3 regions of the Blautia sp. CAG:257 genome follow, and region 1 is predicted to be linked to each of the others. Evidence: predicted binding sites of a transcription regulator. Region 1 holds the regulator's gene; each other region holds the start of a gene.
What was found. Region 1 encodes Rex, which represses fermentation and respiration genes when NADH is low (regulators of the CRP and FNR family bind a similar motif). Its sites were predicted from a motif close to ATTGTTAANTANTTAACAAT; they were not measured.
Positions count from the first base shown of each region.

Region 2: the regulator Rex is predicted to act here: its motif matches at 1,674-1,693, upstream of QVP40_RS03990 (complex I 24 kDa subunit family protein).
Region 3: the regulator Rex is predicted to act here: its motif matches at 5,744-5,763, upstream of QVP40_RS04955 (acyl-CoA carboxylase subunit beta).

Region 1 covers NZ_HF999046.1:49,626-57,246, reverse strand. The annotation lists gene alr (alanine racemase) at 1-283, opposite strand, end outside; gene QVP40_RS06510 (bifunctional ADP-dependent NAD(P)H-hydrate dehydratase/NAD(P)H-hydrate epimerase) at 270-1,796, opposite strand; gene QVP40_RS06505 (redox-sensing transcriptional repressor Rex) at 1,890-2,534, opposite strand; gene abc-f (ribosomal protection-like ABC-F family protein) at 2,706-4,625, shown strand; gene QVP40_RS06495 (NADP-dependent isocitrate dehydrogenase) at 4,703-5,914, opposite strand; gene QVP40_RS06490 (S8 family peptidase) at 6,035-6,865, opposite strand; gene QVP40_RS06485 (hypothetical protein) at 7,064-7,219, shown strand; gene ilvA (threonine ammonia-lyase) at 7,297-7,621, opposite strand, start outside.
Region 2 covers NZ_HF999018.1:80,315-87,935, forward strand. The annotation lists gene QVP40_RS03985 (4Fe-4S dicluster domain-containing protein) at 1-1,441, opposite strand, end outside; gene QVP40_RS03990 (complex I 24 kDa subunit family protein) at 1,846-2,325, shown strand; gene QVP40_RS03995 (NADH-quinone oxidoreductase subunit NuoF) at 2,322-4,193, shown strand; gene QVP40_RS04000 ([FeFe] hydrogenase, group A) at 4,209-5,897, shown strand; gene QVP40_RS04005 (fumarate hydratase) at 6,087-6,929, shown strand; gene QVP40_RS04010 (Fe-S-containing hydro-lyase) at 6,931-7,491, shown strand.
Region 3 covers NZ_HF999031.1:38,143-45,763, reverse strand. The annotation lists gene QVP40_RS04980 (NAD(P)/FAD-dependent oxidoreductase) at 1-308, opposite strand, end outside; gene QVP40_RS04975 (oxaloacetate decarboxylase subunit alpha) at 383-1,795, opposite strand; gene QVP40_RS04970 (sodium ion-translocating decarboxylase subunit beta) at 1,875-3,023, opposite strand; gene QVP40_RS04965 (biotin/lipoyl-binding carrier protein) at 3,040-3,420, opposite strand; gene QVP40_RS04960 (OadG family protein) at 3,444-4,190, opposite strand; gene QVP40_RS04955 (acyl-CoA carboxylase subunit beta) at 4,204-5,640, opposite strand; gene QVP40_RS04950 (D-alanyl-D-alanine carboxypeptidase family protein) at 5,858-7,087, opposite strand; gene QVP40_RS04945 (zinc dependent phospholipase C family protein) at 7,204-7,621, opposite strand, start outside.

The sequences.
Region 1 (7,621 bases):
CAGGAAAATATTCCTCAAATACGATTCCCAGAATCAATATTGGCTTTGTTACCCCAAAGGCACGAAGCTGAAGCGCCTCCTCTGCGGTAGCCACTGCAAATCCCCAGATATAGCTGTATCCATGAATCAGACGGGCAATGGCTTCTGCTCCGTGGCCATATCCGTCCGCCTTGATCACAGCAATGATTTTTGTGCCCTTTGCGATATTTTTTTTCATTTCTCCAAAATTATGCGCAATAGCATCCAGGGATACTACTGCTTTGATTCTGTCATATCTCCTCATGTCTTCCTCCGTACTTCAATACCTCCGGAATTGTCAGGAGCAGATCTCCCGCCTTCATTCCATACATTCCCTTGTTCTCAGCTGCCAGATCGCCTGCTCTTCCGTGGATAAAAACTCCCAGCGCTGCGATCTCTGTCATTTCACCAACTGAAAGCGCCTCTCCTCTGTACATACAGAGCATTCCGGCAAGAACCCCTGCAAGTACATCTCCGCTTCCGGCTGTTGCCATTCCGGCATTTCCGGAAAGATTATACCATACTGTGCCATCGGAACCGGCCGTTACAGTACAGGCATCCTTCAGTACACAGACAGAGCCCGAAGCTCTGGCATATTCCAGTGCCGAGGCTTCCCGGCTGTCCTGCAGCTCTCCAATACTTTTTCCGGTAAGCCGGCTCATCTCTCCCATATGGGGAGTCAGAATCACATGACTGCCCAGAAGGTTTTTCCAGGACAGATTTTCTGCCAGAAGGTTCAGACCGTCTGCATCAAGCACCACTTTTTTTCCGGATAAAGCTTTTTCCAGAAACCAGTGCACCTTAAACCGTGTTTTTTCCGAAATTCCAAGTCCCGGCCCCATCAGGATCACATCACACCAGTCAAAGGCATTCTGATAGGCCGCTTCTCCTTTTCCACAATCAATAATGGCTTCCGGAAGCAGGCTCTGCAAAGGAATACGGTTGCTTTCATCGGTAAGAATACGTACCATTCCCGCACCGCCGGCAAATGCTGCCGCTGCGCAGAAATAGGCGGCGCCGCACATTCCCGGGCTTCCTGCCACTGCAAGAACCTTTCCGAAGGTGGACTTGTTTCCTTCTGGTGTTCTTCCGGGAATCTTTTTGGTATCTTCCACTTCCAGAATTCTCTTTTTCTCAAAAACACCAGACTCTCCGTAAACGCCAATATCGGCCAGAACCGTTCTTCCGGCATTTTTTCTGCCCGGATAAAGGCACAGCCCCGCCTTCAGAAATCCAAAGGTCACGGTAAGATCCGCCTCAAAAGCAGCACCCATCACTGCGCCGGTATCTCCGTTCACCCCGGATGGAATATCAACAGCTACTTTCCAGGCAGTCATCCGGTTCATGGTTTCTATCAGTTCTTTATATTTTCCCATAACAGGACGGGCCAGTCCCACACCGAAAACAGCGTCTACTATAGTAGTATATTCACGCCACTGCGGGTTATTCACAACCGGAACATGATAATTTGATGCAATGGAAAGCTGGCGCGCGGTTTCATGGGTAAAAGAGGAATGATTTCCTGCCACATAAATCTCAGCCTGATATCCATGAAGAAAAAGGATCCGGGCAATGGCAATTCCGTCTCCTCCGTTATTTCCGCTTCCGCAGACACAGAGAATCTTCTCTTCTGTGTTTTTTTTATGAAACACCTTTTCCATTTCTTCCACAGTTTTCAGAGCCGCCCGTTCCATAAGAACACAGGAAGGAATGCCTCTCTTTTCAATCGTATACGCATCCAGCTGCTTCATTCTCTCACAGCTTACCACTTCTTTCATCTGATCCCCTCCTTTTTTGTATCTGTCTGCTTTATGTCTTTTTACATCAAAAGGCTGTCAGCCCGGAATAGGGTGACAGCCTGCTGAGATGGGCTAATTTTCGTGTTCCTGACGGTACTGGCTAAGATTGTAAGAAAGCCGCATAAGGCTCTCGGAAAGATGTACATTCTCTACGATCACATCATCAGGAGTATCCAGATCAATATGCGCAAAATTCCAGATTGCCTTGATTCCGTTCTCAATCAGAATATTTGCCATATCTCCGGCCTTATTTTTCGGAAGCGTAAGGATTGCGATCTCAATCTGATTTTCCTTCAGGAAAAACGGAAGATCACTGATCATCTGAATCTCAATTCCCCGCACTGCGATCCCTTCCAGTACAGGATTGATGTCAAAAATGCCCATCAGCTTAAATCCGCGTTTTTCAAAATCCACATAGTTTGCCAGCGCCTGTCCAAGATTACCGGCGCCCACGATGATCATGGGATGAACCGTATCCAGTCCCAGAATCTTTCCGATCTCTGTGTACAGGTATTTCACGTTATATCCGTATCCCTGCTGTCCGAATCCGCCGAAATTATTCAGGTCCTGACGGATCTGAGACGCTGTCACATGCATTTTTTTGCTGAGGTCATTGGAAGAAATACGCTCCACATTTTCTTCCAGCAGTTCTCCAAGATATCTGTAATAACGCGGCAGCCTTTTTATCACTGCTTTTGAAATTTGTTTTGCCTCCACGGGATGATCCTCCTTCTGATTTCCTATTAATTATAACGAAATGTTATTTTAATGTCAAATAAAGTTTTTTCACTTCGCAAAAACTTTTTGGTCTTTACAAAATCATTGTAAAAGCCTTATAATCTTACAGTACGTATTAAGATAAATTAAGGCATTTGCGGAGGAACAACAATGATTTTAGCATGTCAGGGCATCTGTAAATCCTTTGGCGAAAAAGAGATTTTAAAAGATGCCTCTTTTCACATAGAAGAGCGGGAAAAAGTCGCTCTGATCGGTAATAACGGCGCAGGAAAAACCACTTTGCTGCGCATTATTATGGAAGAGCTTTCTGCTGATTCCGGAAACGTGATACTGGCAAAAGATAAACGTATGGGATATCTGGCTCAGTATCAGGATATTTACGGACAGCGCACCATTTACGAAGAGCTTCTTACAACCAAACAGCACATCCTTGATATGGAAGAACGCATGCGCTCCATTGAACTGGAAATGAAGCATGTACAGGGCGAAGAGCTGGAGCAGCTTATGAACACCTATACCAGACTTACCCATGAATTTGAGCTGGAAAACGGCTACGCATACAAAAGCGAGCTTACCGGCATACTGAAGGGTCTGGGCTTTGGGGAAGAAGACTTTGAAAAACCGATTGAAACTCTTTCCGGAGGCCAGAAAACAAGGGTAGCTCTTGGCAAGCTTCTGATCTCCAGGCCGGATATCCTTCTTCTTGACGAGCCTACCAACCATCTGGACATGGAAAGTATTGCCTGGCTGGAAACCTATCTTCTGAATTATCCGGGAGCTGTTTTTATTGTTTCCCATGACCGTTATTTTCTTGACAAGGTAGTGACTAAGGTAGTAGAAATCGAAGCCGGTCAGGTGATTTCTTTCCAGGGCAACTACTCTTCTTATGCAGAAAAAAAGGCGCAGCTGAGAGACGCCCAGTATAAGGCATACCTGAATCAGCAGCGGGAAATCAAGCATCAGGAAGCTGTGATCGTTAAATTAAAGTCCTTTAACCGTGAAAAATCAATCCGCAGAGCTGAAAGCCGTGAGAAAATGCTGGATAAAATCCAGAGACTTGACAAGCCGGTGGAAATCCAGACTCATATGCGTCTTTCTCTGGAACCAAGAACCGTAAGCGGAAATGACGTTCTTACTGTAGAGGATCTGTCCAAAAGCTTCCCCGGCCAGACACTTTTTACAAATATCTCCTTTCAGATAAAAAGAGGTGAGCGGATTGCGCTGATCGGAAATAACGGGACAGGAAAGACTACCATGCTGAAGATTCTTAACAGCATCCTTCCTGCAGACTCCGGAAGCTTTTCCCTGGGCTCCAAGGTTCAGATCGGCTACTATGATCAGGAGCATCATGTGCTTCATTCAGAAAAAACTATTTTTCAGGAAATTTCGGATTCCTACCCCACACTGACGGAAACAGAGATCCGAAACATGCTTGCCGCCTTTCTTTTTACCGGAGATGATGTTTTTAAGGAAATCTCTTCTCTTTCAGGTGGAGAAAGAGGAAGGGTCTCTCTTGCCAAGCTGATGCTCTCAGAAGCCAATTTCCTGATCCTGGACGAGCCCACCAACCATCTGGATATTGCTTCCAAGGAAATTCTGGAGGAAGCTTTAAACAGCTACAGCGGAACCGTCCTTTATGTTTCTCATGACCGTTATTTTATCAATCAGACCGCTACAAGGATTCTTGACCTGACCCATCAGGCGATTGTGAATTATATTGGTGACTACGATTATTATCTTGAGAAAAAAGAGGAGCTGACGGAAAAATATGCGCCTGCCCCGTCTGATCCTGCTGAAACCAGAGCACCGGAAACAGATAACTCTGACAGCAAGCTTTCCTGGCAGCAGCAAAAGGAAGAACAGGCCCGCAGGCGAAAACTGGAAAACGAACTGAAAAAAACAGAAGCCAGGATCGAAGAGCTGGAAAAAAGAGATAAAGAAATCGATGAAACTCTGGTGCTTCCGGATGTGTGCACCAATGTGGCGCGCTGTACTGAATTAAGCCGCGAAAAAGAGGCGGTTCTGAAGGAACTGGAAGAATTATATGAAAAATGGGAATCCCTCGCCTGAGGTTTTCCCATTTTTGCTGTCCGAAACCGCTGTTCATATGATCCAAAGCAGTTCCTGTTATTTTGATTTTTGTACGGTTACTTCATTATACGGTCCAGTGACTCCCGCACGGCCAGAATAAAGTCTCTGCTGGAAAGCACCTTTGGATGCTTGATGGTTGTGATCATGGCAAGATCCTTTGTCATCTTTCCTGCCTCAATCGTAGAAAGAGTTGCTTTTTCCAGTTTATCCGCAAACTCAGTCAGAGCTTTATTTCCATCCAGTTCTCCTCTTTTACGAAGCGCGCCTGTCCATGCAAAAATTGTTGCCACTGAGTTGGTAGAGGTTTCTTTTCCTTCCAGATGTCTGTAATAATGTCTCTGTACTGTTCCGTGGGCCGCCTCGTACTCATAGTATCCGTCCGGAGAAACAAGAACAGAGGTCATCATGGCAAGAGAGCCAAAAGCAGAAGAAACCATGTCGCTCATAACGTCTCCGTCATAGTTTTTGCAGGCCCAGATGAATCCGCCCTCGGCTTTCATTACACGGGCAACCACATCATCAATCAGGCTGTAGAAATATGTCAGTCCTGCCGCATCAAATTTCGCCTTAAATTCCTCTGTAAAGATCTTCTGGAAAATTTCCTTGAATTTGCCGTCATAGGTTTTGGAGATAGTATCCTTTGCTCCAAACCACACATCCTGCTTTGTATCAAGAGCGTAATTAAAGCAGCTTCTTGCGAAGCTCTCAATGGATGCTTCCATATTGTGCATTCCCATGGCAACACCCGGAGCCTTAAATTCCTGTACAAGAGAGCGTTTCTCTTCTCCGTCCTCAGAAGTATATACCAGTTCTACCTTACCCGGTTTCTCTACATAAAATTCTGTGTTTTTATACACATCGCCATAGGCATGACGGGCAATGGTAATTGGTTTTTTCCAGTTACGTACACAGGGTTCGATTCCTTTTACAACAATGGGAGCCCGGAATACCGTTCCGTCAAGAATAGCGCGGATGGTTCCATTAGGGCTTTTGTACATTTTTTTCAGATCATATTCCTTCATTCGGGCATGATTTGGAGTAATCGTAGCGCATTTTACTGCAACACCGTATTTTTTTGTGGCATTGGCAGCATCTACGGTTACCTGATCGTCTGTTTCGTTCCGGCAGGCAAGCCCGAGATCATAATATTCCGTATTCAGATCCACATAGGGAAGCAGAAGTTCCTCTTTGATCATTTTCCAGAGAATACGGGTCATCTCATCTCCGTCCATTTCTACCAGGGGTGTTGTCATTTTAATCTTATCCATGTATTTTATCTCCTCTCCGGTTGAAGCATGTTCTGTTTAGTATTGTACAAAAAAACTCCTCTTCCGTCAACGCTGATGCTTTCACTTCATAAAATATTTATGATTCTGCCCCTCTTTCGTCTACAGTTCCAGAAACCGTTCCAGGTTAAATCTGCCCCATCCCTGCTGGTTTCTGGGAAATCCCATATCATCTGCACTGTCCTTCAGCATCATTTTAATCTCCACATTGGTAAGAAGGGGATCTTTTTCAAGCGCCAGAGCAACGGCCCCTGAAACAAAGGGCGTAGACATGGAGGTTCCGCTTTTCATCCGGTATCCGCCCTTTGATGAGCAGGAAATGATCCGGTTTCCGGGAGCTACAAGATCCGGCTTACATATACATTCAAACGTAGGGCCTCTTCCGGAAACTCCTTCCGTTCCCACAAGCATGTCACTGGAACCTACGGTAATGATCTTTCTGCTGCTTCCCGGCGCTGTAATGCTCCCTGGCAGCGGTCCCTGATTTCCTGCCGCTGCCACGACCACCAGCCCCCGATCCCATAATTTCTCCACTCCCTGTATCAGGCTGTTATGTTCTTTTCCGTTTTTACAGGTGGTTCCCACAGAAATATTCACAACACGGATATGGTATTTTTGCATATGACGGATGATCCAGTCAAAGGCGCACAATACATCCTCTTTGTTTCCGTTCCCAAACCGGTCCAGAACCTTCAGCCCGATGATCCCGCATCCAGGAGCCACTCCCCTGTATTTTCCCCCGGAGGCTGTTCCGTCTCCACAGAGAATTCCGGTTACATGAGTTCCATGCCCATTATCATCATAAGGAGTCTGTTTATGTGAAATAAAATCAGAAAAAGCACAGATTCTGTTTCCAAAATCCGGATGCGGAGAAATGCCTGTATCCAGAATTGCCACACCGATGCCCTTTCCGGTATAATTCATCATTTTCATGAATATACTCCAAAAAAGAAGCTTTATTTTAATGTATTCAGTCTGAGAATTATTTGCGAATTTTATAGAATATGAATATTTTTCATAGATTTGCCAATACTGTAAACCATCGGAATAACTTAAGTATGGATCACAGATTGCAGCCGACAGGATACTGACCGCCCTGATGAAACCCGCTGCATAAAAAGGAGGATTTTCATGGCGTTTATTTTATTTCTGATCATATTTTTCTGTCTGCAGTCCTTTGTCCTGTTCTGTTGTGTAGCTGCCGGAAACGACCCGGCATCTCAACTGATCTCAGATCAGGAGCAGATGGACTATATCAAAACCTGGATGGAAAACCACGAAATGTAACCGGAATTGAAAAAACAAACCGCAGGGAGACAATCAGCCAATCTCCTTCTGCGGTTTCTTACATAATCTATAACGGATCAGAGACTTGCTCTGATCACCTTAGGCTTGCAGCCTGCGTCTTCCAGAGCCTTTACAATCTGATTTTTATGATCGGTTCCAAAGGCCTCCATGGTTACTTTCAGCTCTACGGCCGCATTACGGTTGGTGGTAACAAACTGATTATGGTCAAGCTTAATGACATTTCCCTGATTCTGAGCTATGATGCTTGCCACACGTACCAGCTCTCCTGCTTTATCCGGAATCAGCACAGAAACTGTAAAAATACGGTCTCTCTGGATCAGTCCGTGCTGAACTACAGAGGACATGGTAATTACATCCATATTTCCTCCGCTTAAAATAGAC
Region 2 (7,621 bases), on a different contig from region 1:
GCTTCAATGCTTTGGAGGATGTTGCAAAGGGAACGTTGGTTCCCGCACCGCCCATGCAGCCGCCCGGACAGGCCATACCCTCGATCATACATCCTTTCAGCTTGCCTGCCTTTGCAAGAGTCAGCATTTTTTTGCAGTCAGCAAGAGTTTCCGCATGTTCGATATGAACCGGAACTTCCGGATAATATTCTTTCAGACAGGCTTCGATGGCGCCGGCCACACCGCCTGCAACTGCATAGCCGCGTCCGGCAGCAGTGGCATTATGGAGAGATTCATCGCCCTCAAAAGAAGTCGGATCGATCTCTCTGGCATCAAACATGGCAGAAAGCTCTTCAAAGGTCACGACAAAATCCACATCGCTTCGTACAGAGGTACGCATAGCCTCCAGTTTTTTTGAGGCACAGGGACCTACGAAAACAACCTTGGCATCCGGATGCTCCTGTTTTACCTTACGGGCAGTGGCAACCATAGGAGTAAGCTCCTGAGAAATATTGTCGATCATGTCCGGGAAAAATTTCTTTGCCATCATGGACCAGGAAGGACAGCAGGAGGTCAGAAGAAACGGAAGGTTTCCGGTAGCAACTTCCTTTGCATAGTGGTGCGCCTCGGAAATAGCTCCGATATCTGCTCCCAGAGCAACCTCGTACACATCGGAGAAGCCAAGGATCTCAAGGGCGGTTTTAAATTTACGTGGTGTTACGTCCTCTCCGAACTGACTGATATAAGCAGGAGCCACAATGGCAATGATCTTATTTCCTTCACGCAGAGAGTGGGCAAGCTGGAAAATCTGAGATTTGTCAGAAATGGCTCCAAAAGGACAGCTTACCATACACATACCGCAGGAAACACATTTGTCATCCAGGATTTCTGCACGTCCCTGTTCGTCGCTTCCGATGGCCTTTACGCCGCAGGCCTGTTCGCATGGACGGATATTGTGAGAGATGGCATCATAAGGACATACGGCTTTACATTTTCCGCATTTGATACATTTATCCTGATCAATACAGGATTTGCCATTGATCATGGAAATGGCGCCCTTGGGACAGGCCTGCATACATGGGTGAGCCACACAGCCTCTGCACATGTCGCTGACAATATATTTGTTGGGAGGGCAGGCCGCACAGGCAGAAGGAATTACCTGCATAAGGGGCGGTTCATAATATTTTTCATCAATATTGCTGGCTTCCAGTCCTGAAGTCAGATGAACCGCTCTGTTTTCCGGACGGAGAGAAAGTCCCATTGCAAGACGTACACGCTCACTTGCCACAGCACGCTCACGGTAAATGCTCTCTCTGTACTGTGCCCGTTCTTCCACAATGTTATAGGGAATTGCCTCAATGTCATGAATGAGAGTTTCATCTTTGGATTCAAATCCGACTTTTGCCACTTCTGTAAAAATTTTATGACGTATCTGTTTTACAGGAGTATCCAGGTTTCTCATAATCACTATCTCCTTTGTGTATATTTGTCTACCAGTTCTTCTAATCATATATGAAAAAAATTTTAAAATCAATATTTATCCTGTACTTTTAAAAGCACAAGTGAGACATATGGGGAAAAATGTTATCGTTTGGGGTAAAGTGGCCTGTATTTGGACCAGTTTGCTGAAAAATGGATATAAATTGTATGGTTTACGGTAAGAATATCTGTATAATTGGAGAAAAAATAACAACAATGTTTAAACTATAACAAACTTTTTGGTTAATTCACAAAATTTCAGAAAAATCAGAAGATAGTACTTGTGGAAACTGCCTGTGTCATGTATAATTACAACATGAGTAACTGGCGAAAATGACCAATGCAATGGATGAAAGGTAAGGGTACAAGCGTTAAGGAGGGAAATGCATGTTAGATCAGTCTTATTACACAAAGACGGACGAGATTATTGAGCACTATGGACGTAAAGCGGCGTCCCTGATTCCTATTATGCAGGATATTCAGGCAGAATATCGCTATCTTCCCGGAGAGCTTCTCACTTATGTGGCGGAACAGATCGGTGTGACTGAGGCCAAGGCCTACAGTGTGGCTACATTTTATGAGAACTTTTCTTTTGAACCAAAGGGAAAATATATTATCAAGGTTTGTGACGGAACAGCCTGTCATGTGCGGAAATCCATGCCTGTGAAAGAAGCCATGATGAAGGAACTTGGCTTAAGTCATAAAAAGCATACCACAGATGATATGCTTTTTACCGTAGAAACAGTTTCATGTCTGGGAGCGTGCGGACTGGCTCCAACATTGACTGTTAATGATGAAGTGCACCCGAAAATGACACCGGAAAAAGCGGTGGAGCTGTTGGAAAAACTGAGAGGTGAAAAGGCATGAGTATAATTTCAAAGGAAGATCTGCTCAATAAGCAGAAAGAAGTTCAGAATACGATCAGTACCTATACCTGCCGTGTTCTTGTCTGTTCCGGTACCGGCTGCATGGCTTCCGGAGCACAGAAAATATATGATGAAATGTCAAAGCTCTGTTCTGATCTGGATGGAGTGCAGGTGGAGATGCAGAAAGATATTCCCCATCTTGGCGTGGTAAAAACAGGATGCCAGGGTCTTTGTGAGCTGGGCCCTCTTGTAAGGATCGAGCCGTATGATTATCAGTATGTGCATGTACAGGTGGAGGACTGCAAAGAGATCGTGGACCGTACAGTTCTTCAGGGACAGCCGGTAGAGAGGCTTTTTTACAGAGATCATGACAATATCTGCCCCCATCCGGACGATATTCCGTTTTTAAATCAGCAGACCCGTATCGTTCTGGAAAACTGCGGCAGGATCGATGCAGAGTCCATAGACGAATATATTGCAGCAGGCGGCTTCCAGGCCATGACCAAAGCGTTTTTTGACATGACGCCACAGGAAGTAATTGACGAGGTAACAAAATCCGGGCTGAGAGGACGCGGAGGAGCCGGTTTCCCGGCTGGAAAGAAGTGGGGACAGGTTGCCCGCCAGAAAGAAACTACCCGCTATGTGGTATGTAACGGTGACGAGGGAGACCCGGGCGCATTTATGGATGGCTCCGTTATGGAGGGCGATCCCTATAAGATGATCGAAGGTATGGTGATCGCCGCTTATGCAGTAGGCGCTGAAAACGGATATATCTATGTGCGTGCAGAATATCCTCTTTCTGTAAAAAGACTGCGTATGGCTATTGAACAGGCAGAGGCTTACGGACTTCTGGGAGACAATATCCTGGGTTCCGGCGTAAACTTCCACTTACATATTAACCGGGGCGCAGGCGCATTTGTATGCGGCGAGGGATCTGCTCTGACTGCTTCTATTGAGGGCAACAGAGGCATGCCCCGTGTAAAACCTCCCCGTACAGTAGAAAAAGGTCTGTGGGAAAAACCAACGGTTCTGAATAATGTAGAAACTTATGCAAATGTTCCCAAGATCATTCTTCAGGGAGCTGACTGGTTCCGTACCATCGGAACAGAGGGAAGCCCGGGAACAAAGACGTTTTCTCTTACAGGATCTATTGAAAATACCGGACTGATCGAGGTTCCTATGGGTACCACTCTGCGTCATATTATCTATGACATCGGCGGAGGCTTAAAGAGCGGCGCTGCATTTAAAGGCGTTCAGATCGGCGGCCCTTCCGGCGGCTGTCTGGTAGATGAACAGCTTGATCAGCCCCTTGATTTTGATTCTGTAAAAAAACTGGATGCCATTATGGGTTCCGGCGGTCTGGTAGTTATGGATGAAAATACCTGTATGGTAGAAGTTGCCCGTTTCTTTATGAGCTTTACCCAGAGGGAAAGCTGCGGAAAATGTGTTCCCTGCCGTGAAGGCACGAAACGTATGCTGGAGATTCTGGAGCGGATCGTTGACGGAAAAGGAAAAATGTCAGATCTGGATGAGCTTGAAGAGCTTGCAACCATGGTCCAGAGCATGGCTCTCTGCGGACTTGGAAAGAGCGCGCCTCTTCCGGTTATCAGCACTCTGAAACGCTTCCGGGATGAATATGAGGAACATATCCGGGATAAAAAATGCCGTGCAAAGGTTTGTACAGCCCTTCGCCAGTTCCACATTAATGAAGAGTTCTGTATCGGATGCGGCAAGTGCGCCAAGAACTGTCCGGCCGGAGCGATCACCGGAAAGATCAAGCATCCGTATCATATTGATAATGACCGCTGCATCAAGTGCGGTGCATGTAAGGATAACTGTAACTTTGATGCAATTTATGTGGAAGCGTAGAAGGGAGGAACGATTATGGGTACAATGACCATTGACGGTAGAAAAGTTGAATTTACCGATGAAAAAAATGTCCTGACTGTAATCCGTAAAGCAGGCATTAATATACCGACACTGTGCTACCATTCCGAGGTTTCTACCTTTGGCGCATGCCGTCTGTGTACAGTAGAGGATGACAGAGGCAGGACTTTTGCTTCCTGTTCTGAAGAACCGAGAGATGGAATGGTAATCTACACCAACTCCGGAAGGATCAAAAAATATCGTAAGCTGATCGTGGAACTGCTTCTTGCAGCTCACTGCAGAGACTGTACCACCTGTATTAAGAGCGGAGAGTGTATCCTTCAGGAACTGGCGCATCGTCTGGGCGTAAGAGATATCCGTTTTGAAAATACAAGAGAGGTGCGGGAGCTTGATACCAGCTCACCGTCTCTGGTACGGGATCCAAACAAATGCATTTTGTGCGGCGACTGTGTACGCGCCTGTGAAGAGCTTCAGGGAATCGGAGCTCTTGGCTTTGCTTTCCGCGGCACAGAGGCAATGGTAATGCCTGCCTTTAATAAAAAAATTGCAGAAACCAACTGCGTGAACTGCGGACAGTGCCGTGTATTCTGCCCTACAGGAGCCATCTCTATAAAAACGCATATGGACGAGGTGTGGGATGCTCTTTCAGATCCCAATGTACGCGTAGTTGCACAGGTTGCTCCGGCAGTCCGTGTGGCAGTAGGCGACCATTACGGACAGCCCAAGGGACGCAGCGTAATGGGAAAAATCGTCAATGCGCTTCACCGAATGGGCTTTGATGAAGTTTATGATACAACCTTCAGTGCGGATCTTACCATTATGGAAGAAAGTGCAGAGTTTTTGAGAAGAGTGGAAAAAGGCGAGAACCTTCCGCTTCTTACTTCCTGTTGTCCGGCCTGGGTAAAATTTGTCACAGACCAGTATAAAGAATTTATTCCTAATATTTCAACCTGCAGATCTCCGCAGCAGATGATGTCTGCAGTGATCAAGGAGTATTTCCGCGATCCGGAAAACGCTCAGGGCAAAAAGACAGTAATGGTTTCCATTATGCCATGTACAGCCAAGAAGGCGGAGGCAATCCGTCCCAACAGCTTTACAAAGGGAGAACAGGACACAGATATTGTGATCACAACAACGGAACTGATCCGGATGATCAACAACTTCGGACTTGATTTTGCGGCACTGGAGCCGGAAGCCTGCGATATGCCATTTGGTTTTGGCTCCGGCGGCGGAGTGATCTTTGGCGTTACCGGCGGCGTAACAGAGGCTGTGTTAAGACGTCTCTCTCCGGAACATACCAAGGAGGCCATGAGGGAGATTTCCGAGTGCGGCGTTCGAGGCGATGAGGGAATCAAGGAATTCAGCGTTCCTTATAAAGGAATGGAAATCAAGGTCTGCGTAACAAGCGGACTGGCAAATGCCAGAACGGTTATGGAACGAGTAAAAAACGGCGAGGCGGAATATCATCTGATCGAGGTTATGGCCTGCAGACGCGGCTGTATTATGGGCGGTGGCCAGCCTACAAGAGCCGGCGACAGAACAAAGGCAGCCAGAGCAAAGGGACTTTACAATGCAGACAATACCATGATCATTAAAAAATCAGATGAAAATCCTCTTGTGGTGGAGCTGTACGATACTCTTCTTAAGGGCAAAGAGCATGAGCTTCTTCATAATGAATTTTATTAAAAAAAATTAAAAAGAGCGGACATGACTGTGAAAAGGACAGTACATGTCCGCTTTTGGCAGCTTTCGGGACAGGCTAATGAAGCTCCCGGCAGAAAATTTTCCCTTCATATATTTCTTGCGCAACGTTGCTGTTTGCGTTAAAATAATTTTACAAATAATGATTTTAAACTACATAAAAGAGGTGTCATCATGCGTGAAATTCAAGCATCACAGATCACAGAGGTAATTGAACGTCTCTGCATAGAGGCAAATACAGTTTTGCCGGAGGATATGAAACAGGCCATTCAGACATGCAGGGCATGCGAGGACGGAGAAATTGCCAGAGGTGTTCTGGATAATATTATTGAAAATTATCAGATCGCAGAAGCTGAGGAGGTTCCGATCTGTCAGGATACCGGAATGGCCTGCGTGTTCCTGGAAATCGGTCAGGATGTACATATTGCAGGAGGAGATCTTACAGAAGCAGTAAATGAGGGTGTTCGCAGAGGCTATGACAAAGGCTATCTCCGCAAGTCTGTTGTGAAGGATCCTGTCCGCAGGGGAAATACCGGAGACAATACGCCTGCCATGCTCTACACAGAGATCGTTCCCGGAGAGCAGATCAAAATCACTGTAGGGCCTAAGGGCTTTGGAAGTGAAAATATGAGCGCCATCCGTATGTTTAAGCCGTCTGCAGGCATTCAGGGCATCAAGGATTTTATTCTGGAAACAGTAGAAGCTGCAGGCCCCAATCCATGTCCGCCAATGGTGGTTGGCGTAGGGATCGGCGGAACCTTTGACAAAGCAGCTCTTCTTGCGAAAAAAGCGCTGATGCGTCCAGTGGATTCAGAAAATCCGGATTCTTACTATGCAGACCTGGAAAAGGAAATGCTTCAGAAGATCAATGAGCTTGGAATCGGGCCTCAGGGCTTTGGCGGCAGAACAACTGCAGTGGGATTAAATATTGAAACCATGCCCACACATATTGCAGGAATGCCCTGTGCGATCAACATCAGCTGCCATGTGACCAGACATAAGACGGAGGTGCTTTAAGATGGAACGACATATTACTTTACCACTTACAGAAGAAATTGCAAGAAGCCTTCGTGCAGGAGACTCTGTTTATCTCACAGGAGAAATCTATACCTCCAGAGATGCCGGCCATAAGAGAATGTGCGAGGCTCTGGAAAGAGGAGAAGAGCTGCCCTTTGATCCAAAGGACGCTACCATCTATTATGTAGGTCCTACCCCTGCCAAACCGGGTCAGGTGATCGGTTCTGCAGGTCCTACTACAAGCGGAAGAATGGATGCTTATGCGCCAACCATGATGTCTGTGGGGGCAAGAGGAATGATCGGAAAGGGAGCCCGCCTTCCGGAGGTGGTGGAAGCCATGAAAAAATATGGCGGAGTTTATTTTGGAGCCATCGGAGGAGCCGGAGCCCTTCTTGCAAAATGCATCAAAAAAGCAGAACTGGTGGCTTATGAGGATCTTCAGTCAGAAGCTTTAAGGCGTCTTTATGTGGAAGATATGCCGCTTGTTGTAATTATTGACAGCGAGGGCAGAAATCTTTATGAGGAGGGAAGGGAGGCCTACCTTTCCCGGAAAAGAGACTGACATCCTGCCGCCAGCAAAATAATCTGCAATGCATATTATCCTGTGTGTTTGGGGATATTGGCATGTATATTCCAAAATTCTGAGACATACAGGCCAAAATGCCATCGCCCAAGGTAATTTGGAATACATT
Region 3 (7,621 bases), on a different contig from region 1:
AACACGCGGTTCCCCCGCTCTGTTTTAAGGGGGGCTCCGGCTTCCTCCAGAAAGTCCATCATATCCTGACTGGTAAAGGTATAAAAGGCGCTGTACAGGAACTTGGCGTTTGTTACAACACTGTTTAAAAGCTCTTCCGGCTCACAGTTATTGGTCACATTGCAGCGCCCTTTCCCTGTAATATACAGCTTTTTGCCAAGTTTTTCATTTTTTTCAAAAAGTGTGACTTCACAGCCTTTTTTTGCGGCAAAAACCGATGCCAGCATTCCGGCTGCACCTCCGCCAACGATTATGACTCTGTTTTTCATACTTATCCTTTCATGCGGCAAAGGGCTGTACAGTTTTTCCTGCACAGCCCCCTGACTTTTCTTTTATAAAAACTTTATACCGGATAAGCTCCGTTTTTGGTGTCCGCTGCTGTCTCGTCCACCTTTGTCTCCTGTGCCTGACGGTACTTGAAGAACTCAGTAGCAACCTGCGGGAACAGTGCGTAGGAAAGTACATCCTCATCCTGTTTCTTGTACTGTGCCATCTCGCCTTCCAGCTTATCAAGCTCATTGTCCAGAAGATCTGCCGGACGGCAGGTGATCGGCTGAGTATCTCCGATGCATTTTTTCTGAACATCCGGGTTAAACGGTTTTACAGTAGCGCCGTATTTACCGCTTAAGATATCCTTTGTTTCTTTTGTAACCATCTTATATCTCTCGCCCATAAGAACGTTGAATACAGCCTGTGTACCAACGATCTGTGAAGACGGAGTAACCAGAGGCGGCTCGCCAAGGTCTTTACGAACTCTCGGAACCTCTTCAAGAACATCATAGAACTTGTCTTCCGCATGCTGCTCTTTCAGCTGGGAAGTCAGGTTGGAAAGCATACCGCCCGGTACCTGATACAGAAGAGTCTTGATGTTTACGCCAAGGTTCTTCGGATTCAGAAGGCCGCTGTCCAGAGCCTCGTCACGGATCGGACGGAAGTAGTCAGCGATCTCAGCAAGAAGCTGCTGATCAAAGCCTGTATCATAAGGAGTACCCTTAAAGGTCTCAACCATAACCTCTGTTGCCGGCTGAGAAGTACCCAGAGCAAACGGAGAGATTGCAGTATCAATGATATCTACGCCGGCCTCTACTGCCTTCATATAAGTCATGGAAGCAACACCGGAGGTGTAGTGTGTATGCAGGTCGATCGGAATCTTAACTGCGTCTTTCAGAGCGCCTACAAGCTCTGTAGCCTGATACGGAAGAAGAAGTCCTGCCATATCCTTGATGCAGATAGAATCTGCACCCATTTCCTCGATCTCTTTTGCAATGTTTGTCCAGTATTCCAGAGTATAAGCATCGCCAAGAGTATAGGAAAGAGCAACCTGAGCATGAGCTTTTTCTTTGTTTGCAGCCTTAACTGCGGTTTTCAGGTTACGCATGTCGTTGAGGCAGTCAAAAATACGGATGATATCAATTCCGTTTGCTGCAGATTTCTGTACAAAATACTCTACCACATCATCTGCGTAAGGACGGTATCCAAGGATATTCTGTCCGCGGAACAGCATCTGAAGCTTTGTGTTTTTGAAGCCGTCACGGAATTTACGAAGTCTTTCCCATGGATCTTCCTTCAGGAAACGAAGAGAAGCGTCAAAAGTAGCGCCGCCCCAGCACTCTACTGCATGGTAGCCGACTTTGTCCATTTTATCAACAATAGGAAGCATCTGCTCTGTGCTGAGTCTTGTTGCGATCAGAGACTGATGCGCATCACGCAGAACAGTTTCCACGATTTTAACAGGTTTTTTTTCTAATTCTGCCATTATTTATTCTCCTTTAATCAATTTTTGCAAGGAAATTCAATATATCTGACGATTACAGGCGTCTGTCTGTCACCACAGATCAGACACCGAAAATAGCCATAAAGGTTCCGGCTGCCACGGCTGTACCGATAACACCGGCAACGTTTGGTCCCATCGCATGCATCAGAAGGAAGTTGGTGGGATCTGCCTCAGCGCCAACCTTCTGAGATACACGGGCTGCCATCGGAACTGCGGATACACCTGCGGATCCGATCAGAGGATTGATCTTTCCGCCGGAAAGCTTGCACATCAGTTTTCCAAGCATAACACCGCCAAAGGTACCGAAAGCAAAGGCAACAAGACCAAGAGCTACGATCTTCAGAGTATCCAGGTTCAGGAATGCCTCAGCGCTTGTGGAAGCACCTACGGAAGTACCCAGAAGAATAACTACGATGTACATCAGTGCATTGGAAGCTGTCTCTGTCAGCTGTTTTACAACGCCGGACTCACGGAACAGGTTACCAAGCATCAGCATACCTACCAGCGGAGCTGTTGTAGGAAGGATCAGGCATACTACGATAGTGATCACGATCGGGAAGAGGATTTTCTCCAGCTTGCTGACCGGACGAAGCTGATCCATTTTGATCTTACGCTCTTTCTCTGTTGTACAGAGCTTCATAATCGGAGGCTGAATGATGGGAACAAGAGACATATAGGAATATGCCGCCACCGCAATCGGTCCCATCAGGGCAGTCTGTCCAAGCTTTCCTGCAAGGAAGATAGAAGTCGGGCCGTCAGCACCGCCGATAATGGAGATTGCTGCTGCTGCCTTTCCATTGAATCCCATGAAGATTGCAAGGAAGTATGCAACATAAATACCAAGCTGAGCCGCAGCGCCGAGAAGGAAGCTCTTCGGGTTTGCGATCAGCGGACCGAAGTCTGTCATGGCTCCTACGCCCATGAAGATCAGGGACGGAAGAATACTCCATTCATCAAGCAGGTAGAAATAGTGAAGAAGTCCGCCTACTCCGTTTGACATATCCTCCGGACGAGCCATAATATCCGGATAAATATTTACCAGAAGCATACCAAAAGCGATAGGAACAAGAAGAAGCGGTTCAAATCCCTTCTTGATAGCAAGGAATAAGAATACGCATGCCACCGCGATCATCAGATAGTTGCCCCAGGTGAGATTAAAGAAGGCTGTCTGATGAATCAGGTTAGACAGGGTTTCTGTTACATAAGACATCTGAATACCTCCCGTCTTAGTTCATAGTAGCCAGGGTATCTCCGTTCTCTACGGAAGCACCTTCTGTTGTATCAATGCTTGCAACTGTACCGTCCTGAGGTGCAACTACAGGAATTTCCATTTTCATGGACTCCAGGATCACGATGCTGTCGCCTGCTTTTACTGCCTGTCCAGCAGATGCAACGATCTTAAGAACTTTTCCCGGTACAGATGCTGTCACTTTTACAGCGCCTGCGCCAGCTGCAGGAGCTGCTGCTTTCGGAGCCGGAGCCGGTGCAGCCTTAGGTGCTGCAGGAGCTGCTGCTCTTGCTGCCGGAGCCGGTGCAGCAACACTTCCAGTTTCCTCTACAGTTACTTCATATGCAGTTCCGTTTACAGTAATTGTATAACTTTTCATTTTATAATCCTCCTAATTGTCAATTATCTTCTTGGGCGGTTGATTTTGCGGATAGAACGCACGACAAATCCGTCTGTTGTGGTTCCCTCTGCGGCCGCGATCGCTGCTGCGATAACTGCGATCAGTTCTGTATCATCAGCTGCCTGCACTGTTTCCTGAACCGGAACAGCGGCAGGTGCCGGTACCGGAGCTTCTTCTTTTTTCTCTTTTTTTGCAGCTGCCGGTGAACCCGGAATAAATTTGAAAAGAGAAATAATAAAGATCAGAAGAACCAGGATCACAAATACGGTTCCAAGTCCCATAACTGTATTCAATCCGGCATTTTTCATGGTTGTGGATAACGGGTACTGAACGTCTACAGAAGCAGAAACAGGTGTCAGCACACCTTCCACGTCCTCAAATACATATACAAATTTTGCATCCAGCTTTTCAAAATCCACCGGAACTGTGGCAGTATACTGATGATTGGAAAACTCCACCTCGGCCTTTCCGGCCTCTTTCAGTTCACCTACTTCATCCCTGGCGTCATCCCATGCGGTCATGGCTCCCTCGGTAAATTCGTCACCGGATTCCAGATATGCCTCAATCTCTTCATCACTGAGCGGAATGATCGTCTGAGTCAGTCCCTCTGCAGTCATGGTGATCTGAGTCATGATTTCCTCGTCGATCTCACTGCCAGCCATTACAACGGAAGCGCCGGAAAACATAAGTGATGCGGCGCACACTGCTGCTGCGCAGACAGAGGATGCTTTTTTTAACATCTGATTCATATGCTCACCTCACTTAGACTGCGCTGTGCTTTTTAGCCGGACGGTCTTCTCTTTTTGTGAACAGCATTTCAAAAGCTCCGATCACATATTTTCTGGTATCAGCCGGAGCGATCACAGTATCTACATAGCCTCTTGCCGCTGCAGATTCCACACCTGACTGAAGGTTTCTGTACTCTGCTGCCTTTTCATTAAGAGAAGCAGCATCTGCGCCCGGATACATGATCTTAGCTGCCAGAGAAGCGTCCATCATACCGATTTCTGCGCTGTCCCATGCATACACAAGATCTGCGCCTACAGATTTGCTGTTCATGGCAACATATGCGGTTCCGTAAGCTTTACCGATCACTACGTTTACCTTCGGTACAGTTGCATCTGCAAAGGCATGAACCATCTCACCGATGGATGCTGCCATCATTTTTTCGTTGCAGAGAGTTGCCTTAAATCCGGTCACATTGGTAAGTGTCAGAACCGGGATATCAAAAGCGTCGCAGAATTTTACAAAGGCTGCTGCCTTTCTTGCGCCTCTTGCAGAAATGGTGCCGTCAAATTCTTCTGTTTTTTCGCCTTCTTCGTTGTAGATCTCTGTTCTGTTTGCCACAGCACCTACAGTTGCTCCGTTCAGACGAAGGAAGCCTGTAACAACATCTTTTCCGTAATTTTTCTTTGTTTCAAAGAAAAGTCCCTCATCTGCGATTCTGGAAAGTGCAAGGGAAGTATCTCCTGCACATGCAGCCAGATCATCACAGGTACGGTTCAGATCATCTGCACATTCTACAAAGGAATCATTGTCCTCAAAGTTGGAAGGAAGCAGGCTTACAAGCTGACGGATCTGACCAAGGATCTCTTCCTCTGTGCCTGTACCGTCAATAAGACCTGTCTCCTGGCTCTGGAAATCAGCAGATGCTGTATCGCATTTGTCCACATGATTGCCTTCCAGAGCATTTGGAGTATTTACAAACATTTTACCTTTTTTTGCTTCCATAAAAGTAAAATCCGTCAGTGCCGGAACAACGGCCATACCGCCGCCGCAGGTGCCGAAAATCGCTGTGATCTGCGGGATCATTCCGGATGCCAGTGTCTGCTTCAGGTAAATGGAACCAAAAGCTTCCAGAGCGTCTGTAGCCTCCTGGAGTCTCAGACCTGCACAGTCAACAAGACCGATCACCGGTGCTCCTGTTTTCATTGCAAGGTCATACAGAGCGGAAATTTTCTTTGCATGCATTTCTCCAACGGTTCCGTTCAGAACAGAAGCGTCCTGGCTGTAAACATATACAAGATTTCCGTCGATCACACCAGAGCCGGTGATCACACCGTCTGAAGGTGCTTTTGTTTCAGTCATGTTAAAATCTGTGGATCTTGCTGTAACACTTTTTCCGATTTCAACAAAACTGTTCGCGTCAAGCAAAGAAGTGATTCTTGTGCCTGCTAAACTTGGTGTTGCGTTACTCATTCTCGTTTGCCCTCCATTTTATAAGAATTTTAAGTATAACCAAAATTTCAGCCGATTATAATTGTAACCTTTTTTTCTAAATTTTTCAATAGGGTAATACGTTTTTGTTAAAATTTTAACCTCTTCTCTCAAAAAAACTCCCGGCCTGTGGTACATGGTGCACCAAAGCCGGGAATTTCCCCTTCAGCAAAATTCCGGATATTCCTATAACTGATATTCAGTGAAAAAAATCATGAAACACCTGGTCCACACACCAGCCGTAAGAAACCTTTTCCACATTCCGGTCAGCCAGCACCGGATAAGAAGCCAGTTTCTCTTCTCCCAGGCTGTAAATAAGAGTTCCGATCCTGTTTCCTTTTTTTACCGGCGCCTGAAGCTTTTCCGGCATCTCCAGGCGGCAGCTGATCTTTTCACCTTTTTTCATAAGTATTTTTTTATTCTTTTCCTTTTCGGAAACAGACGGAATCCCGCTTACAACAGCCGTGTCCCCAAAGGTACTGTTTTTTTCCACTCCGTCTTTCACCGGTACTTCCGGAAACTTCAGTTCTTTCCAGAACTTCTCATAATCAAAATTATCTTCCCCGTAATCCAGAAGCTTCACAGAATCCTTCCACTTATATCCTTTGTTGTTTGGCCAGCCACATCCCAGAAGGGACACCACAAAAGTCTTTTCATCTTTTTCGCAGGCGCACACATAACAATATCCCGCATCCCCTGTAAATCCTGTTTTTCCGGAAAGAACCCCGTCAGTCATAGTCAGCAGAGCGTTTGTATTGTGAACAGAAAATTCTCTTTTTTCATCGAGATCTGTAAACGAATATTCCCGGGTCTGGGTGATCTTTAAAAAGGTTTCGCTTCTGATGGCATAGCGCATGATCAAAGCCAGATCTCTGGCAGTTGTATGATGCACTCCCTTTTCATCTTCTGCATCCAGACCGTTGGGCGTAATAAAATACGTATCCGTACATCCGATCTCTTTTGCTTTTTCATTCATCATCCCGGCAAAACCTTCCGTGCTTCCCCCGATATGTTCCGCTATGGCTACCGCTGTATCGTTGTGGCTCATCAGCATAAGAGAATACAGAAGGTCTTCCAGATAATACTGCTCTCCCTCCCTCATGCCAAGCTGTACATCCGGCTGCGCCGCCGCCTTATCTGACACCATGACGTAATCGTCGCCTGCCCCGTTTTCCAGAGCCAGAATACAGGTCATTACTTTTGTTGTACTGGCATTGGGCCTGGGTGTTTCCCCGTCTTTTTCATAAAGAATACGCCCGGACTCTCCATCCATCAGAACAGCTGAAAGAGCGTAAAGACTGCCCGGAGAATCTGCCGCTTCCTTTTCTGTATTTTCACAGACTGTCTCAGCCGCAACAGCCTGAGAACCAAAAGCAAACTCCCCAAAAAGAAAGACAGATGTCAGCAGAAGTATTGCAGCATGTCTCATATTCATCCCCGCCTTTTTATGCTTATAGGATAAGTTTATGCATACATGTCCGCTTTATTCTGCATTTCCTCTGTCTCAGCTCCCTGTTTATCCAGCAGGCTGTGTTTCCCCTTCATCTATCCGTTGTAGGTGCGGTTCCATCTCTCTGAAAGCATTCTCTTCTCTCTGGATAAACGGAACAGTTCCTCAATGTACGCAGGCGCTTCCCGTACCTCCTGGTCAAAATACTGATGCAGTTCCTTTACAGGAGCTTCTGACCCCGGAACCGGATCCTTTTCCATAAAATATTCAAGGACAGCCGCAGACCGCTTCCGTCCTGCGATCCTTGTGACAATGGCCGCCAAAAGCCTCCGTTTTCCGGAATTATTGTAAACCATTGCATTGGTAAGAAATTTCATCATCTTCAGAGAAAAGAAAATATTCTTTGCTGTAATCTCAGGAAACATGCAGTGTATAACTTTTGCATAATCCATCCTGGGCACAATACAGTCTGACGGATAATAATGATGAGGATTCCTGTTTGTTTCCACCATC